Regions from separate parts of the Alkalihalobacillus sp. NPDC127517 genome, predicted to be linked through region 2. Evidence: riboswitches for the same ligand, from Rfam matches in the RefSeq annotation. Region 2 holds a riboswitch; each other region holds the start of a gene.

Region 1 (3,628 bases), on a different contig from region 2:
AAACTTAGTTGCTTTAAAGCAGCCTCAATCGGTAATCGTCCATCGAGCTCCGCTTTTTTCTTTAAAGCCTCTTCATATGTATGGCCAACATAGGTTACCAACCCTGGCAAAACTTTTATACGCCTTGCCGGGTCCTCACTTTGTTTCATTTGCAGATCTAGCTTCTTTCTGAACGTTTTTGCTTGTTTAAGATTCCAAGAAACCGAATAAACAGCATCCGCGTACTTGGCTGCGAGTGCAATACCCTCTTTTGATGCTCCTGCTTGCATCGAGACCGGTTTACCCTGGGGACTACTTGGTGTTGTAGAAGGTCCATGCACATTAAAGTAGGTTCCCGCGTGGTGAATGGGCTCAATCTCTGATGGATTGATGATCTTCCCATTATCTCGATCATGTAAAAACGCCTCTTCCTCCCACGAAAGGAACAGTTTGTCCATCACCGCCGCAAACTCATCAGCCTTTTGATAACGCTCCGCACGTGGGGGCAGCGCGTTCATTCCATGATTTTGAGCTTCTATATCTGTCATCGAAGTCACCAGATTCCAGCCTACCCGCCCGTTTGTCAGGTGATCCAAGCTTAAAAGCTGTCTAGCCGCTGTAAATGGGTTAGAAAAAGTACTTGAGATGGTTGAGACTAACCCTACATGTGTCGTCACTTGAGAGATAGCCGTTAAATTCACAATCGGGTCAAACCAAAAAGCTGGCAATTCAGTAGAATCCAACCCTTTAAATGCTTGGTTATCCGCAAAAAAGATCGCGTCAAAGTACCCCTTCTCCGCAAGCTGGGCGAGCGACTGGTAATAGGAAATCTCCCCAACTTTTTCAATGGTTGAATCAGGCATTAACCAAGCCGCTTGATGATGCCCACATCCATATAGTAAAACACCTAGATGTATTTGTTTCTTTGCCACCCTTTTCACCTCACGTTCCTTCGTCTGATGTTGCTTAGTTCATCGTCAATCCGCCATCGACTGTAATGTTTTGGCCCGTCATGCCAGTCGCTTGCTCAGAAGCAAGATACGCAACCATATTCGCTACATCCTGAGTTTCCGTTACCTTTTTAAGTGGTGTCGATTGAGCGATCAGATCAAAGACCTCAGGGGTTGTGACTGCACTAGCATCTGTTGTTTTTAACAAACCGCCTGAAACAACATTAGCTTTAATTCCATGCACACCAAGTTCAGCCGCAATGTTACGTGTAAATCCAATTAAGCCTGCTTTTGCCGTTGTGTATTCATGATAAGGGACAACAGGGTTCTGAAATAGATTGGTTCCGATACTAATAATCGTTCCTTCTTTTCTTTCTATAAATTGAGGAACCACACTTTGAATCACATTGAAGGCAGCTTTCAACGTGCCATCAACCTGTTTTTGATAATCATCCCATGATAGCTCTGTGAACGACTTTTGTTTTGTAGGGTCAAACTTGAAATCTACTAACGCATTGTTAACCACTACATCAACTTTTCCAAAATAAGCTGTAGCTTGTTCGATTAATCGATCTACTTCCGCCCGATTTGTAACATCTGCTTGAATGGCACAAGCCTTGTCTTCTCCAATCTCAGACACCAAGGCTTCTGCAGCTTCCTTACTTTGATAATAGTTCACAACAACCTGAAACCCTTGCCCCGCTAGTGTTCGTACGATTGTTGCTCCTAGTCCTCTGCTTCCACCTGTTACAACGACTGTTCTTGTCATTCTGACCACTCCTCTATGTTTTTGTTAGATCAACGAAAAAAACGCAGCATTCCTGTAGGAACACTGCGCAAACTAATGAATACATACCAATCAATCACAAATACACGGTAACTATGTATAAAAGCTTGGCACTTTCCTCCGCTAGTCTTACCTAGTTCAGGTTCAAAGGGTTCGAGTATAAACTCATCTCAGTTAAAAACACCCCTAGTGCATCTTGACTATTTAATTATCGTTGGTTATTTTAGGTAACGTTTTCACGTTGGCTTTACTATACCTTAGATTAATTGGTGCGTAAAGATTTAATTCACTCATCATCTTCCTTTAAAAGTTCTGATAGCATTCTTTCACGATTCTGTAGAAAATAGTGAGTGATTTGATAGTGATCCGTCATTTGATAATCAATTACATCAATTTTTTGTTGATCAAAGCTATAGATCTCTGCATCTGGATAGCCAAGTAAGATAGGAGAATGCGTAGCAATAATAAATTGCGCGTTTTCCTTTGTTGCCAGGTCATGAATCACCCTTAGAAAAACCAATTGTCTAGCAGGAGACAGTGCAGCCTCCGGTTCATCGAGTAAATAGAGAGCCTTACCATCAAAGCGGTTTTTAAACAAGGAAAGAAACGATTCTCCGTGCGATTGTTCGTGTAAGGATTGTCCACCATAACGACCATAACTGTAGGAAGGATCATCTTTCTTTAATTGATCCAAATGAGAGGCAAATTGATAAAAGGATTCTGCTCTTAAAAAAAAACCATTACCAGTCTTAGGCATCCATCCTAACCGAAGATAGTCGCCTAACGCTGATTGGGAAGCATGCACCTCATATTGATTCCCCCTGCCTCCTCCCGCTGTATTAAAATCGCATTTATCCGCAATTCCCTCTAACATCGTCGATTTTCCTGAGCCGTTTTCACCAACAAAAAAAGTAACAGCTTTGGTTAGATTTAGTTCATCAAAATGCTTCAGACACGGGATTGAGAAAGGATATTCATTGTCACCTGAGATCTTTTCACGTAATAATTTGATCTTTTTTAAATACATGACTTCCCCTCCTACAATTTATTTTCAATTACTTCATCTTTTCACACTATACCATCTTCTTTTCCTGATTTTGATGCGCTAGATTGAAAAAATCAGTTGCATTTAACATAAGTTCATCATATTATTTACTTACCGGTAAGTAAATAAAGGAGGAGATCATATGCGAGACAAGGAACAAACGTACAAACAAATTATTGAGACGGCCTTTTCTATGTTCTCAGAAAAAGGGTTTGATCAAACAAGCATGGCTCATATCGCAGCAGAAGTAGGTATAACGAAACCAGCTGTTTATTATTATTTCAAATCAAAAGATGATCTGATTAAAGCCCTCTTCGACATCATTGCTAAGGAAATCCAGTCGATCACTTACGCAGACCTTAACGAGATGAATGATACGAACCTGCATACCATGTTGTATACCATTGGCGAAAAAGCAATTTCCCTCCAAGAGCACAACCTGCAGTTTAACCAATTGTTTAACCAATACATCTTGTTAGCCTCTCGTGACTCTTATTACTCTGAAAAAATAAAAGACATTCAACAGGAATTCTTTAATGCCTTCTATAATCTGTTTAAGCATGCTGTTAAAGTGAACGCAATAAACGATGAAAACATTTTAATTAAGTCACAATTGCTTGCACTTGTCTTTGATAACATCACGAATTACATCTTAACCGACACAAAACTGGAATTTGAACAGGTTTGGCGTGAAGCTGTAGATAATACACTAAGAGGCATAGAAACGTATGAATAATAGTCTAAGTAATCATCGTATAGAAGGGTTAGACTTTGCTCGTGCCCTGGCTATGTTTGGAATGCTGGTCATGAATTTCATGGTCTCTACTGGAGCACAGGGCAACGGTGCACCTGCTTTGGTCTGGTTCA
Region 2 (3,628 bases):
ATAATGGGATAAAGGGCTTGCTTACTTTCGAAGTGGAAAAACGCTTTAATCGCTTGGACATAAAGGGTCCATTTGTAAGCTCCACACACGCGCAAAAAAACCAGCGAAAACCTTTCATTACATGTCTCCAATCATTCTTATTTTCTTTTTTACTCTGTTTCTCACGTTATTCTCATGATATAATTATAGATTCATACAGTTTTTAGCAGTTTTGTTTGATTAACTGTATTATAAAAGGAGAGTGAACGAAGGTGTTCTTATTACAAAGGCTTGATTCTTCTTTAAAGAAGGTTAAAGGCCAAATTGCAAACGCCTTAACACTAATCAATCTAGGCTTTGGAGCTTTAGCCATTATCTATGTATTTCATGACCAATTAAGAGTAGGATTACTTCTCATTGCTATTGCAGCTGTTTTTGATCGTTTAGATGGAGCGGCCGCACGAAAATTTAATGCTACCTCTGAATTAGGTAAGCAGCTTGATTCATTAAGTGATATTATTTCCTTTGGTGTAGCCCCTGCTATGCTCATGTACCAGGCGGCTTTAGTTGAGTTCGGTATGCCAGGAGCCATTTTCGCAATCATTTATATTATGTGTGGCGCCCTGCGTCTGGCACGTTTCAACATTACAGAATCCAATCAGTATTTTGTTGGTTTACCTATTACGGCTGCTGGTTGTATTCTCACATTTTTAACTCTATTCGTCAATTATATCCCTTATTATGTATTTATGTATGCAATTATTGCTCTTTCCCTTCTTATGGTGAGCCCATTCCGTGTCCGCAAATTTTAACTCAGAACCCTTGATTGTTTTTTAGGAGAGGACGCATAGCAATCACGTTTTCTATGATGTCGTATATTTTGCTAAAAAATGATAAAAAAGTCTCTATTGAGCGTTTATTTAACCCAAATCTCTTGACTTAACAAGGATTCATGAGTAAATTTGAAGGGCAGGTTATTAAATACTTGTCGTAAATAAAGATTGTTATGTCGCTACTTACGTAATGATCTTTTCTATCTTAAAGGAATGAAAGGGAGTTATCTCAATGAACAAAACTGATTTAATTAACGCAGTATCCGAACAAGCGGATCTATCTAAGAAAGACGCTTCTAAAGCAGTAGACGCTGTATTTGACAGCATTACTTCTTCTCTAGTAGAAGGTGGAAAAGTACAACTTGTTGGTTTTGGTAGCTTCGAAGTACGTGAGCGTTCTGCTCGTAAAGGCCGTAACCCACAAACTGGTGAAGAAATTGAAATTCCAGCAACAAAAAATCCTGCGTTCAAACCAGGTAAACAGCTTAAAGACGCTGTAAACTAATAACTGAATGACAGACTAACCACTAGGGGTGCACGATGCTGAGAGAGGCGATGCCTTAACCCTAATTACCTGATCTAGTTAACACTAGCGTAGGAAAGTGGCACGTAATTGTCCATACATAGTAGATCGTATGGTTTATCTGATCGTTTATGTGCACCGCTTCTTATGAGAAGCGGTGTTTTTTTTGGAGATGTATCACATTAGTTAACCTTTTTAATCATCGTTCCGAAGTAAGTCAAAATAAAGAAATGAGGAATGAAGATGTCTATCCATACAGCATTAACCATCGCAGGAACAGACCCTACTGGTGGCGCTGGGGTACAAGCTGATTTAAAAACATTTCAAGAGCGAGAAGTATTTGGTATGAGTGTCATTACGTCCGTTCTTGCTCAAAATACAACTGGTGTTCAAATGATCCAACACATGCCTCTCGACCTGATTCAAACACAGCTTGAATCGGTTTTAACGGATATTCCCCCTTCTGCGGTGAAAACGGGGATGATTGCCACTCCTGAGATGATGGAGGCATTGGTTGACTACCTACAAGGCGTTAAAGTGCCTTACATTTGTGATCCAGTGATGATTGCTAAGAGTGGAGATCCTTTAATGGATGAACATTCACGCAAATCCTTACGTGAAACCTTAGTACCCCTTGCAACCATTGTTACGCCAAACATTCCAGAAGCGAGCGATTTAATTGAGATGAAGATTGAAACAGTCGCTGATATGGAAAAAGCGGCTAAACTCATTGTGAACGAGCTTGGCGCTAAGGCAGCGGTCATTAAAGGCGGGTATCGAACAGATCATTCAACGGATGTGCTGTTCTCAAATCAAACCATGACCCATCTGCATGCAGACAGAACCGATACAAAACATCTGCATGGAACAGGCTGTACCTTCTCAGCAGCAATCACTGCAGAGCTTGCAAAAGGGAAGTCTATTGAGGAAGCCGTCTCAATAGGAAAAGCATTCATTACGGATGCAATTTCTTATACCCTCCAGCTCGGTTCTGGAAATGGTCCAACAAATCATTGGGCATTTCGTTTAAAAGGGTTACCTGGAGAATAAAAACGATGGTGAGGAGTGAGTAGATGTCTTTTACGAAGGATTTACGTCAAAAAGCAGATTCAATCTGGAAAGCGAATCATGAACATGCATTTGTTCAGGAAATCGGATCAGGAACATTAGACATTGAGGCCTTTAAGTATTACATGAAACAAGATTATTTATATCTTATTGAATATGCTCGAGTATTCGCACTTGGTGTTGTGAAGGCACCAGATTTGGATACAATGGCTACCTTTGCCTCCTATTTGCAATCGACTCTCCATGAAGAGATGTCCCTCCATCGCTCGTACGCACAGCGCTTAGGCATTACAAATGAAGAATTGGAGCTATCGATTCCCGCTCCTACTACGATTGCGTATAGTAGCTATATGATCAGTGAAGCACAAAAAGGCTCCTTAGCTCATCTCATCACAGCCATTCTTCCGTGCGCATGGAGTTATTCGGAGATAGGAAAACGGCTCGCTCGTTTACCTGGAGCACTTGAACACCCTGATTACGGAGAGTGGATCCACATGTATCAAGACGATGAATTTAAGGAAATTGCTGACTGGTTATGTTCTAAGCTTGATGAACTTGCGCTCTCTTTAGGAGAAGCTGAACGAAAGCAGCTTGAAGACATCTTTCTTACTTCAAGCCGGTTCGAATATCTGTTTTGGGACATGTCTTATCAGCAGTCGCATTGGGAGTAAATCGGCAAACAGATTCTAACATAAAATAAGTACCCCTTTCTCTTGTTACTGCATAGTCTATGTTATGTCTTGGAAAGGTGGTGGCAACATGGGAGAATTTGAATGTGGAAAAGGCGGCGGTTACGCTGGTGGCGGCTTCGCGTTTATCATTGTTTTATTCATTCTTTTAGTAATCATTGGAGCTAGCTACGTATACTAATTTGTAGTAAGTCGGAGCCACTTAAGTAGTGGCTCTTTTTTCGTTTGAAACGCGTCGTTCAAGGGAATCGTTAGTAGATAAACCGTCCGTGATTGGAGTGATTTGAATGGAGCAACCTCACGTGTTAATAGTCGGAGCCGGCCCTACCGGATTAGCTTTGGCACATAGACTAACGCATTACAACATACCTTTTCGAATAATCGACAAACGTCCCGGACCAGATCATAAATCCAGAGCCATCGGTATTCACGCCAGAACACTTGAACACTATGATCAATTACAGGTCGCAGATGACGCAGTAAACCTCGGTATTAAGATGCCCGCTGCGCATATACACAAAGAAACAAAGGAAGTT
Region 3 (3,628 bases), on a different contig from region 2:
AGATTGTAACACCTGAACTTAGTGGGAGCATTCTTGAAGGAATTACTCGTAAATCAATTATTGAATTACTGAAGAGCTGGGATATGCCAGTTTCAGAACGGAAAATTTCAATTAATGAAGTATTACTTGCCATTAAAGAAAATCGACTTGAAGAAGCTTTTGGAACAGGAACGGCTGCGGTGATCTCACCAATTGGAGAACTTAGCTGGAAAGGTGAGCAGTCGCTCATTAATAATCGTGAAACAGGTCATTTGGCTGCGAGACTCTATGAAACATTGACAGGCATTCAAAAAGGTAGAATAGAAGACCCGTTTAATTGGACTTACGAAGTAAAATAGTTGTACAAGACTTTATTTAAATTGTTTTAAAGAAAGGGAATCCTTGATGATAAAAGCTGTTTTTTTTGACTTAGATGATACCCTTTTATGGGATCAAAAAAGTGTTCAGAAAGCATTTGACGCCACATGTGTTTATGCTGCGGAACAAGATGAACGTATTAATGCTGACGAGCTCGAGTATGCGGTAAGGGAAGAAGCAAAGCAATTATATGCTTCTTATGAAACATTTCCTTTTACGCAAATGATTGGAATTAATCCCTTTGAGGGCTTATGGGCAAATTTTCAGGATCGAGAAGAGGAATTTCAGAAGTTAAAAGATCTCGCTCCCGGGTATCGGTTAGCTTCCTGGGATCTTGCTTTGAAGAAGTGTGGAGTAGAAAATTCAGAACTTGCAAAAGAGTTATCTGAGAAGTTTCCACTTGAACGCCGAAAAAATCCAATCGTTTATGAAGAAACGTTTAAAGTATTGGACCGTTTAAAAGAAGACTACAAACTTCTTCTATTAACAAATGGCTCTCCCGATCTACAAAATATTAAATTAGAGCTGACGCCCGAATTAGTTCCTTACTTTGACCATATTGTTATTTCTGGTGCTTATGGTAAGGGAAAACCTGATAAAGGCATATTTGAACATGCCTTATCATTAATGGAGCTTGAGAAAGAAGAAGTAATGATGGTTGGAGACAACCTTATGACTGATATTCTTGGTTCTCAGCGAGCCGGTATTCCTTCTATTTGGGTTAACCGTAGAGAACAAACAACTGCCGAAGTTGAACCGACTTATGAGATTACATCCCTTTTAGAAGTAGAATCTGTCTTAGAAAAGCATTCATAAAAAAAGATTGTCGGCTTCACGTTAATATGATTAAATGTACATGTACAACATTATAAACTTTTATTTCCACTAGGGGCGCGTAAGCTGAGAGAGGCAACTTTGCCTTAACCCTTGACCTGATCTAGATAATACTAGCGTAGGAAAGTGGAGTCGACTCTTTTTATTATGGCGACTTGTCTCTTTAGGGATTAGTGTATACGTAATGAAGAAGCCACTCCATTCTTGGAGTGGCTTCTTTTTTTCGGCTAACTGTGGGAATAGAAAAACAGGAGGAATGAACTGATGAAGCGTTTGACCTTAACGGATATCTTGGTCACAGTCATTATTGCAGTGGTTTTCGGAATTGTGTACAGATTATGGGGTCCAGTAAATGACAGCTTAAAGCTATTTCCACTTCAAGTGAATGAACTGATGTATGGTATGTGGTTTATCGCAGCTACTGTAGCCTTTTTAATTATTCGTAAGCCTGGTGTGGCTCTTATTGCTGAAATAGCAGCGGCCTCAGGGGAATTTATTGTAGGCTCACAATACGGCTTAGAGGTATTAATTTATGGAATCATGCAGGGGCTTGGAGCTGAACTTGTCTTTGCATTGTTTTTGTACAAAAGCTACTCCATTTTTACTACCTCTCTTGCAGGTGCAGCATCTGCAGGAGGCTCGTTTCTGATGGACTGGAACCGAGGCTACATGGCGGATCTTGTTGGATGGAATGTCACATTAGTGATCATATTACGAACCATTAGTGGCATCCTGATTGCAGGCATATTCGCCTACTATCTTGTTCGGGCACTTGAGAAAACGGGTGTCACTGATTTATTGAGACCATCTTCTAAAAAAGATCTTGATACGTTAGATTCATAAGAAGGGAAAGGGATAAAAGATATGAGTGCATCTGTAGAGAAATTAAGGCTCACCTTTCCTGGAAGTGGCACACTTTTGTTTAAAGATCTGAGCGTTGAGATTTCCGAAGGCGAGAAGGTCCTTATTCTTGGGCCAAGTGGAAGTGGAAAATCAACCTTGCTTCAAGTACTTACAGGTTTGGTGCCATCCGCTATAAATCTTCCACTTAAATATAAAAAACTCACTCATCCAAAATCGTGGGGTTATGTCTTTCAAGATCCAGATAGTCAATTTTGTATGCCTTATGTAGATGAAGAAATCGCCTTTGTATTAGAGAATTTAGGAGTACCAAGAGAAGAGATGAACCAACAAATTAACCATGTTCTTGAGTTGGTCGGTTTAGAGCTTAACGAACTTCATACACCGATTTCGCAATTATCTCAAGGAATGAAACAAAGGCTAGCGATGGCTTCCGTTCTTGCTCTTAAGCCGTCCACCTTCTTTTTTGATGAACCAACGGCGATGCTTGATCCATTAGGCACTGAACAGATTTGGAAACTCATTAAATCGATAACGAAAAACCAAACGGTGATTATTGTTGAACATAAAATTGATCATATTCTTGATTTCGTTGAGAGAGTTATTGTTTTGAATGATGCAGGTCAAATTATTGCAGATGGGCAAACAGATTATATATTTAAAACATACAAACAAACCCTGCATGAATACGGCATCTGGTATCCAGATGTTTGGCAGGAGTATCTGACACAACGTAAATGGGCATCAGAAAGTCGTGATCAAAACCAACTTCCTATCATTGAGCTAAAGGATTTTCAAGTGCTTCGTAGAAAAGAAGCTAAACTGACTGTTTCTTCGTTAAACGTTTACCCTGGTGAGTGGATCTGCATTACCGGGGTAAACGGTGCTGGCAAAAGCACATTGCTTCTAGGATTAATGAATGTGCTTCGGACGAGAGGAACATATAAGGTTCATCAAACTTTAGTTAAGAAAAAGGATCAATTAAGTGATCTTCTCGGATTTGTCTTTCAAAATCCTGAATATCAATTTGTTACAAATCACGTAAGCGAAGAGATTGCTTTTACGTTAAAACAAGAGCGACGGTCCCAAATTGAATTGAAAAAGAAAGTAGATGAGACCTTATCTGCATTTATGCTTACCCAACACCAGCAGCAACATCCTTATCAACTATCGATGGGACAAAAAAGAAGATTAAGTGTTGCAACAGCTCTTGTAGGACAGCAAAAGGTTTTATTGCTTGATGAACCAACTTTTGGACAGGATGCTAAAAATACATTTGCTCTACTTGAAATGATGGACTCATTAAAAAATCAAGGAGTCACAATTATGATGGTGACTCACGATGAAGAGATTGTTCGTTCGTTTGCTACTCGTGTCTGGAACGTAGAAAAAGGAGAAGTCTCTGAAGTAGATAAAGAAATGAAAAGAGTGGCAAGCCGATGAACTCATTATATCGTGTTCAAGAAACCTGGTTAACACGTGTTAACCCTAGTATAAAATGTATCCTTTCCGTATTTCTGTTCTTCTATATGATCTTCATTCATAACCCTTCGCATTTAGCTTACTTAACAATAGC
Region 4 (3,628 bases), on a different contig from region 2:
TGATAACGATAATAGGTCGGCTTCATGATACACACAATGCAGACTACCCGATTCTGTAAATTCAAATGTAGATTCAGACGCTGCTTTTACCTCTTGTTGCCACTTTGGAAACATCCTTAAGCTTGCAAGGCAGAGTTTAAAAAAGTCATCCGGATCTTCCCCAATTTCCGAATAGGGCGCAAGCATGCCGGCAGCAGCACCTGATGCTTGACCACCAAACTCCTGAACTTCAAGAACCGATACATCTAATCCTCGCATGCGTAGCTCAAAGGCTGTCGCAAGCCCAATGACGCCTCCACCTAATACAATGATGCGTTCTGCCATAGATTCTCACACTCTCTATTTAACGATATACTCCTCAAATTGACTACTTGCTGTTGCATATGGTTTCTTAGGAATACGACCTGCTTTAAATGACATTCTGCCAGCCTGAATAGCAAGCTTCATCGCCTCTGCCATGCGCACAGGATCTTTGGCACGAGCAACTGGTGTATTCATTAAAACCCCGTCCACACCTAGTTCCATCGCTTGAGTAATATCACTTGCAGACCCAAGCCCTGCATCAACGATAATCGGTACATTTGCCTCTGCGACGATTAATCCAATGTTATAAGGATTGAGGATTCCGAGTCCTGTTCCGATAGGTGAGCCCCCTGGCATAACTGCTGCCGCTCCAGCTTCCTCTAGGTGCTTCGCTAGAATTGGATCATCCGAAGTATACGGGAGTACCGTAAACCCTTCTTTTACAAGAGTTTCTGTTGCTTTTAATGTTTCAATCGGATCTGGTAATAAGGTTTTTTCATTCGCACTAATTTCAACCTTAATCCAGTCACTGATTCCTGAAGCACGGGCAAGCCGTGCGATTCGAATCGCTTCTTCGGCGTTACTAGCACCGGATGTATTCGGTAAATAAGTGAACGAGGATTGATCTAAATGCTGTAAGATCGCATCTTCTTCGGGATTTTCAAGATTCACACGACGAATGGCGAATGTAAGAATCTCGGCTTCAGCCGCTCGAATTGCCTCATTTTGAACAAATGGGTTTGGATATCTACCCGTCCCTAATAGAAATCGAGATGAAAACTCACGACCAGCTATCACAAGTGTGTCTTTTTTCAATTCAACCGCCTCCTACAAAATGAACCAATTCTATTTTCATCCCATCTTCAAGCTGCTTTTCCGCTCGCTCTTCTCTTGAAATAATCGCTCCATCTACTTCCGTCACAACAAGCTCAGGCTCTAGTTTGTATTGATTCACAAGTTCTTCGAGTGTTTGCTGCTTAAAGCTTATGGTTTGCCCATTTACAACAATGGTCATGATGGATCCTCCATCATAGTAATGATCTCCTCACAGCGTGCTTTCACATCATCCGCTTCGACAATTTCAGTAATCATACATACTCGCTTCGCACCTGCAGCCAAGACTTCTTTTAGATTATGGCGTTTAATTCCACCAATCGCGACATAAGGAATCGTGATGTCTGCTTCAATCTGTTGAATATAAGCTGTTGTAACTGGATCAACGACATCTTCTTTGCTGTTTGTCGGGAAAATGGGACCGACACCGATGTAATCAGCTCCACCTTCTTCTGCCTGCTTTGCTTCTTCAATCTGATGAGTCGAAATACCGATTATCATATCAGGACCGACAATTTTTCTGACGTCTGCGAGAGGTAAATCATCCTGTCCAACATGAATCCCATCCGCCTCAACTGCTAACGCAACATCAATGTGATCATTAACGATAAATGGAACATCATACTTTTTCGTAAGCGCACGTAGCTTTTTTGCTTTATTTAAAACGTCTACCTTACTGCTCTTTTTATCTCGAAGCTGAATAATATCTACGCCACCTTGAATCGCTTGTTCCATGACGTCAACAAGATCCTTACCGGGATGAAATTCTTCTCCTGTAATAGCATATAAACGAAACTCTTTCATGTTTAATTCCTCCTATACACAATAAAAAACCGTATCCAACGATGGAATACGGCTAACTCTTACTTGTGCTAATTAGTCGACTTTCCTACGCTGGCATCACCCAGATCAGGTACAAGGGTAAAAGGATTACTCCTAATTCTCAGCCTAATAAGGCACCCCTAGTCTTTATCATGTTCAATTTAATTTAAGTATGACAGAAACCAGACTTCTTGCAAAGGGATAAGCTTAATATAATTGAAAGACAGTACCATCCTCTGTACGAATCAGTTTCTTCTTTACACTTCCTGTGAGAAGCCACTTCCCATCTGATGAAAGCTCAAGCGGTTCTTGTTGGTCGAGCTGACCAAGCTTTTTAAATGAATCCTCCTTTAAATCATACATAAAAAGATCAAAGCCATCCTTATATGATACATAATCTGCTGAGTACCTTGGACTTAAGTAATAAAAGCGATCAAGTAGCCCATCAAATGCATAGGAAGTTATCCACCAATGATCCGAAAACGTATTTAAGATTGGTATCGTTAAGGAACCCAGTTTATGTATGCCATCAGTAAATTCATACATGATCTCATCGGCCTGAAGTTCTTTGTATTTCACTACCATCGAACGATCTTGAAATAAGTTTGAAAAATAAAGTGCAGAACCTACCCCATCCTTCGTTTGATTGGTTGTGAGATTATACTGCTGAAGGGGAGCTTCAACCGAGGGAATCATGCTCCAATTTAAGTAGGTCACTGTATCTTCAGTTACCCACTGGATAAAGTTACTTTGAATTCCCGTTTTTTCAACGTCCATTGCTTCAAGATCAACATGGTAGACCTCTTGTTCCCAGTCTGGCTGAAAGGCAACAGCAATAAATTCTGTTGAATGATAAGGGCTCCAAAAAATTGCATAATCGTCTGCTGAAAGATCCGGATTAATCTCGACGTCTCCAGCTTTGTTTAATATGACGAGTTCTGCCAGGCCTTGTTCATTAAGTGTTTGCAGAGCGAACAATGATTGATCCTTATTTACATCTAAGCGATGAAATTGCTCCGACTCAATACTAGCGTAAAATAATTCATCCTCACCAGTAAAGACATCGTGGGTAAACAAATCAAATGAATTTCCTTCTGATAAAAGGTATACCAGCGTTTGTTCATCATACCAACCAATCACTTCCAATTGGTGATCCCCTATCACGTCAATTGGATAAATTGTATCGATTACGACTGGTGAAATTGAAGACGCTGGGGCTTCATCTGTTTGACAGCCACCTACTACAAGTAGTAATACGATACTAGTACATACCTTTTTCATGAATGGGCCACCTTTTTATCTATCTCTATCCTTATTATGACATGTCTACTTTCTTCCTCTCAACTTCTTTTTAGAAGCAATGTAAAAAAAGCTGAAGAGGACATCTTATCCTCTTCAGCTTATATCGGTATTACATAGAAATAAATCGAGATCCAGCAATACCCGGATTTGTCATTTCTTCCGGATTCAGAATTTCATTTAGTTCTTCTTCTGATAAGATTCCTCGCTCAAGGCAGATCTCGCGAACAGGGCGCCCTGTTTGAATGGCCTCTTTTGCAATTCTAGTTGCCACTTCATACCCCACGTGCGGATTGATGGCTGTTACAATACCGACGCTACCTTCAACAAGACCTAAACATCTCTCAACGTTTGCCGTAATTCCTTCAAT

The links. Region 2 has a riboswitch for thiamine pyrophosphate ahead of thiD (bifunctional hydroxymethylpyrimidine kinase/phosphomethylpyrimidine kinase). Riboswitches for the same ligand answer to the same signal wherever they lie in the genome.
Region 1: it holds a riboswitch for thiamine pyrophosphate, as region 2 does, so the genes downstream of both, ACQKKO_RS08370 (3-oxoacyl-ACP reductase) here and thiD (bifunctional hydroxymethylpyrimidine kinase/phosphomethylpyrimidine kinase) in region 2, are expected to answer to the same signal.
Region 3: it holds a riboswitch for thiamine pyrophosphate, as region 2 does, so the genes downstream of both, ACQKKO_RS02910 (ECF transporter S component) here and thiD (bifunctional hydroxymethylpyrimidine kinase/phosphomethylpyrimidine kinase) in region 2, are expected to answer to the same signal.
Region 4: it holds a riboswitch for thiamine pyrophosphate, as region 2 does, so the genes downstream of both, thiE (thiamine phosphate synthase) here and thiD (bifunctional hydroxymethylpyrimidine kinase/phosphomethylpyrimidine kinase) in region 2, are expected to answer to the same signal.

What each region holds. Positions count from the first base shown of each region.
Region 1 covers NZ_JBNNQX010000005.1:188,130-191,757, forward strand. Annotated here, with positions in the region: gene ACQKKO_RS08365 (LLM class flavin-dependent oxidoreductase) at 1-920, opposite strand, end outside; gene ACQKKO_RS08370 (3-oxoacyl-ACP reductase) at 946-1,698, opposite strand; TPP riboswitch at 1,815-1,914, opposite strand; gene ACQKKO_RS08375 (AAA family ATPase) at 2,003-2,743, opposite strand; gene ACQKKO_RS08380 (TetR/AcrR family transcriptional regulator) at 2,904-3,497, shown strand; gene ACQKKO_RS08385 (DUF418 domain-containing protein) at 3,490-3,628, shown strand, end outside.
Region 2 covers NZ_JBNNQX010000009.1:194,575-198,202, reverse strand. Annotated here, with positions in the region: gene ACQKKO_RS14195 (phosphatidylserine decarboxylase) at 1-118, opposite strand, end outside; gene pssA (CDP-diacylglycerol--serine O-phosphatidyltransferase) at 252-791, shown strand; gene ACQKKO_RS14185 (non-specific DNA-binding protein Hbs) at 1,045-1,317, shown strand; TPP riboswitch at 1,332-1,430, shown strand; gene thiD (bifunctional hydroxymethylpyrimidine kinase/phosphomethylpyrimidine kinase) at 1,579-2,385, shown strand; gene tenA (thiaminase II) at 2,409-3,074, shown strand; gene ACQKKO_RS14170 (YjcZ family sporulation protein) at 3,163-3,273, shown strand; gene ACQKKO_RS14165 (FAD-dependent monooxygenase) at 3,380-3,628, shown strand, end outside.
Region 3 covers NZ_JBNNQX010000002.1:194,110-197,737, reverse strand. Annotated here, with positions in the region: gene ACQKKO_RS02920 (branched-chain amino acid aminotransferase) at 1-338, shown strand, start outside; gene ACQKKO_RS02915 (HAD family hydrolase) at 385-1,173, shown strand; TPP riboswitch at 1,235-1,333, shown strand; gene ACQKKO_RS02910 (ECF transporter S component) at 1,456-2,034, shown strand; gene ACQKKO_RS02905 (ABC transporter ATP-binding protein) at 2,056-3,495, shown strand; gene ACQKKO_RS02900 (energy-coupling factor transporter transmembrane component T family protein) at 3,492-3,628, shown strand, end outside.
Region 4 covers NZ_JBNNQX010000006.1:211,522-215,149, forward strand. Annotated here, with positions in the region: gene thiO (glycine oxidase ThiO) at 1-324, opposite strand, end outside; gene ACQKKO_RS10165 (thiazole synthase) at 340-1,119, opposite strand; gene thiS (sulfur carrier protein ThiS) at 1,121-1,318, opposite strand; gene thiE (thiamine phosphate synthase) at 1,315-1,941, opposite strand; TPP riboswitch at 2,007-2,111, opposite strand; gene ACQKKO_RS10180 (YqgU-like beta propeller domain-containing protein) at 2,167-3,240, opposite strand; gene aspA (aspartate ammonia-lyase) at 3,371-3,628, opposite strand, start outside.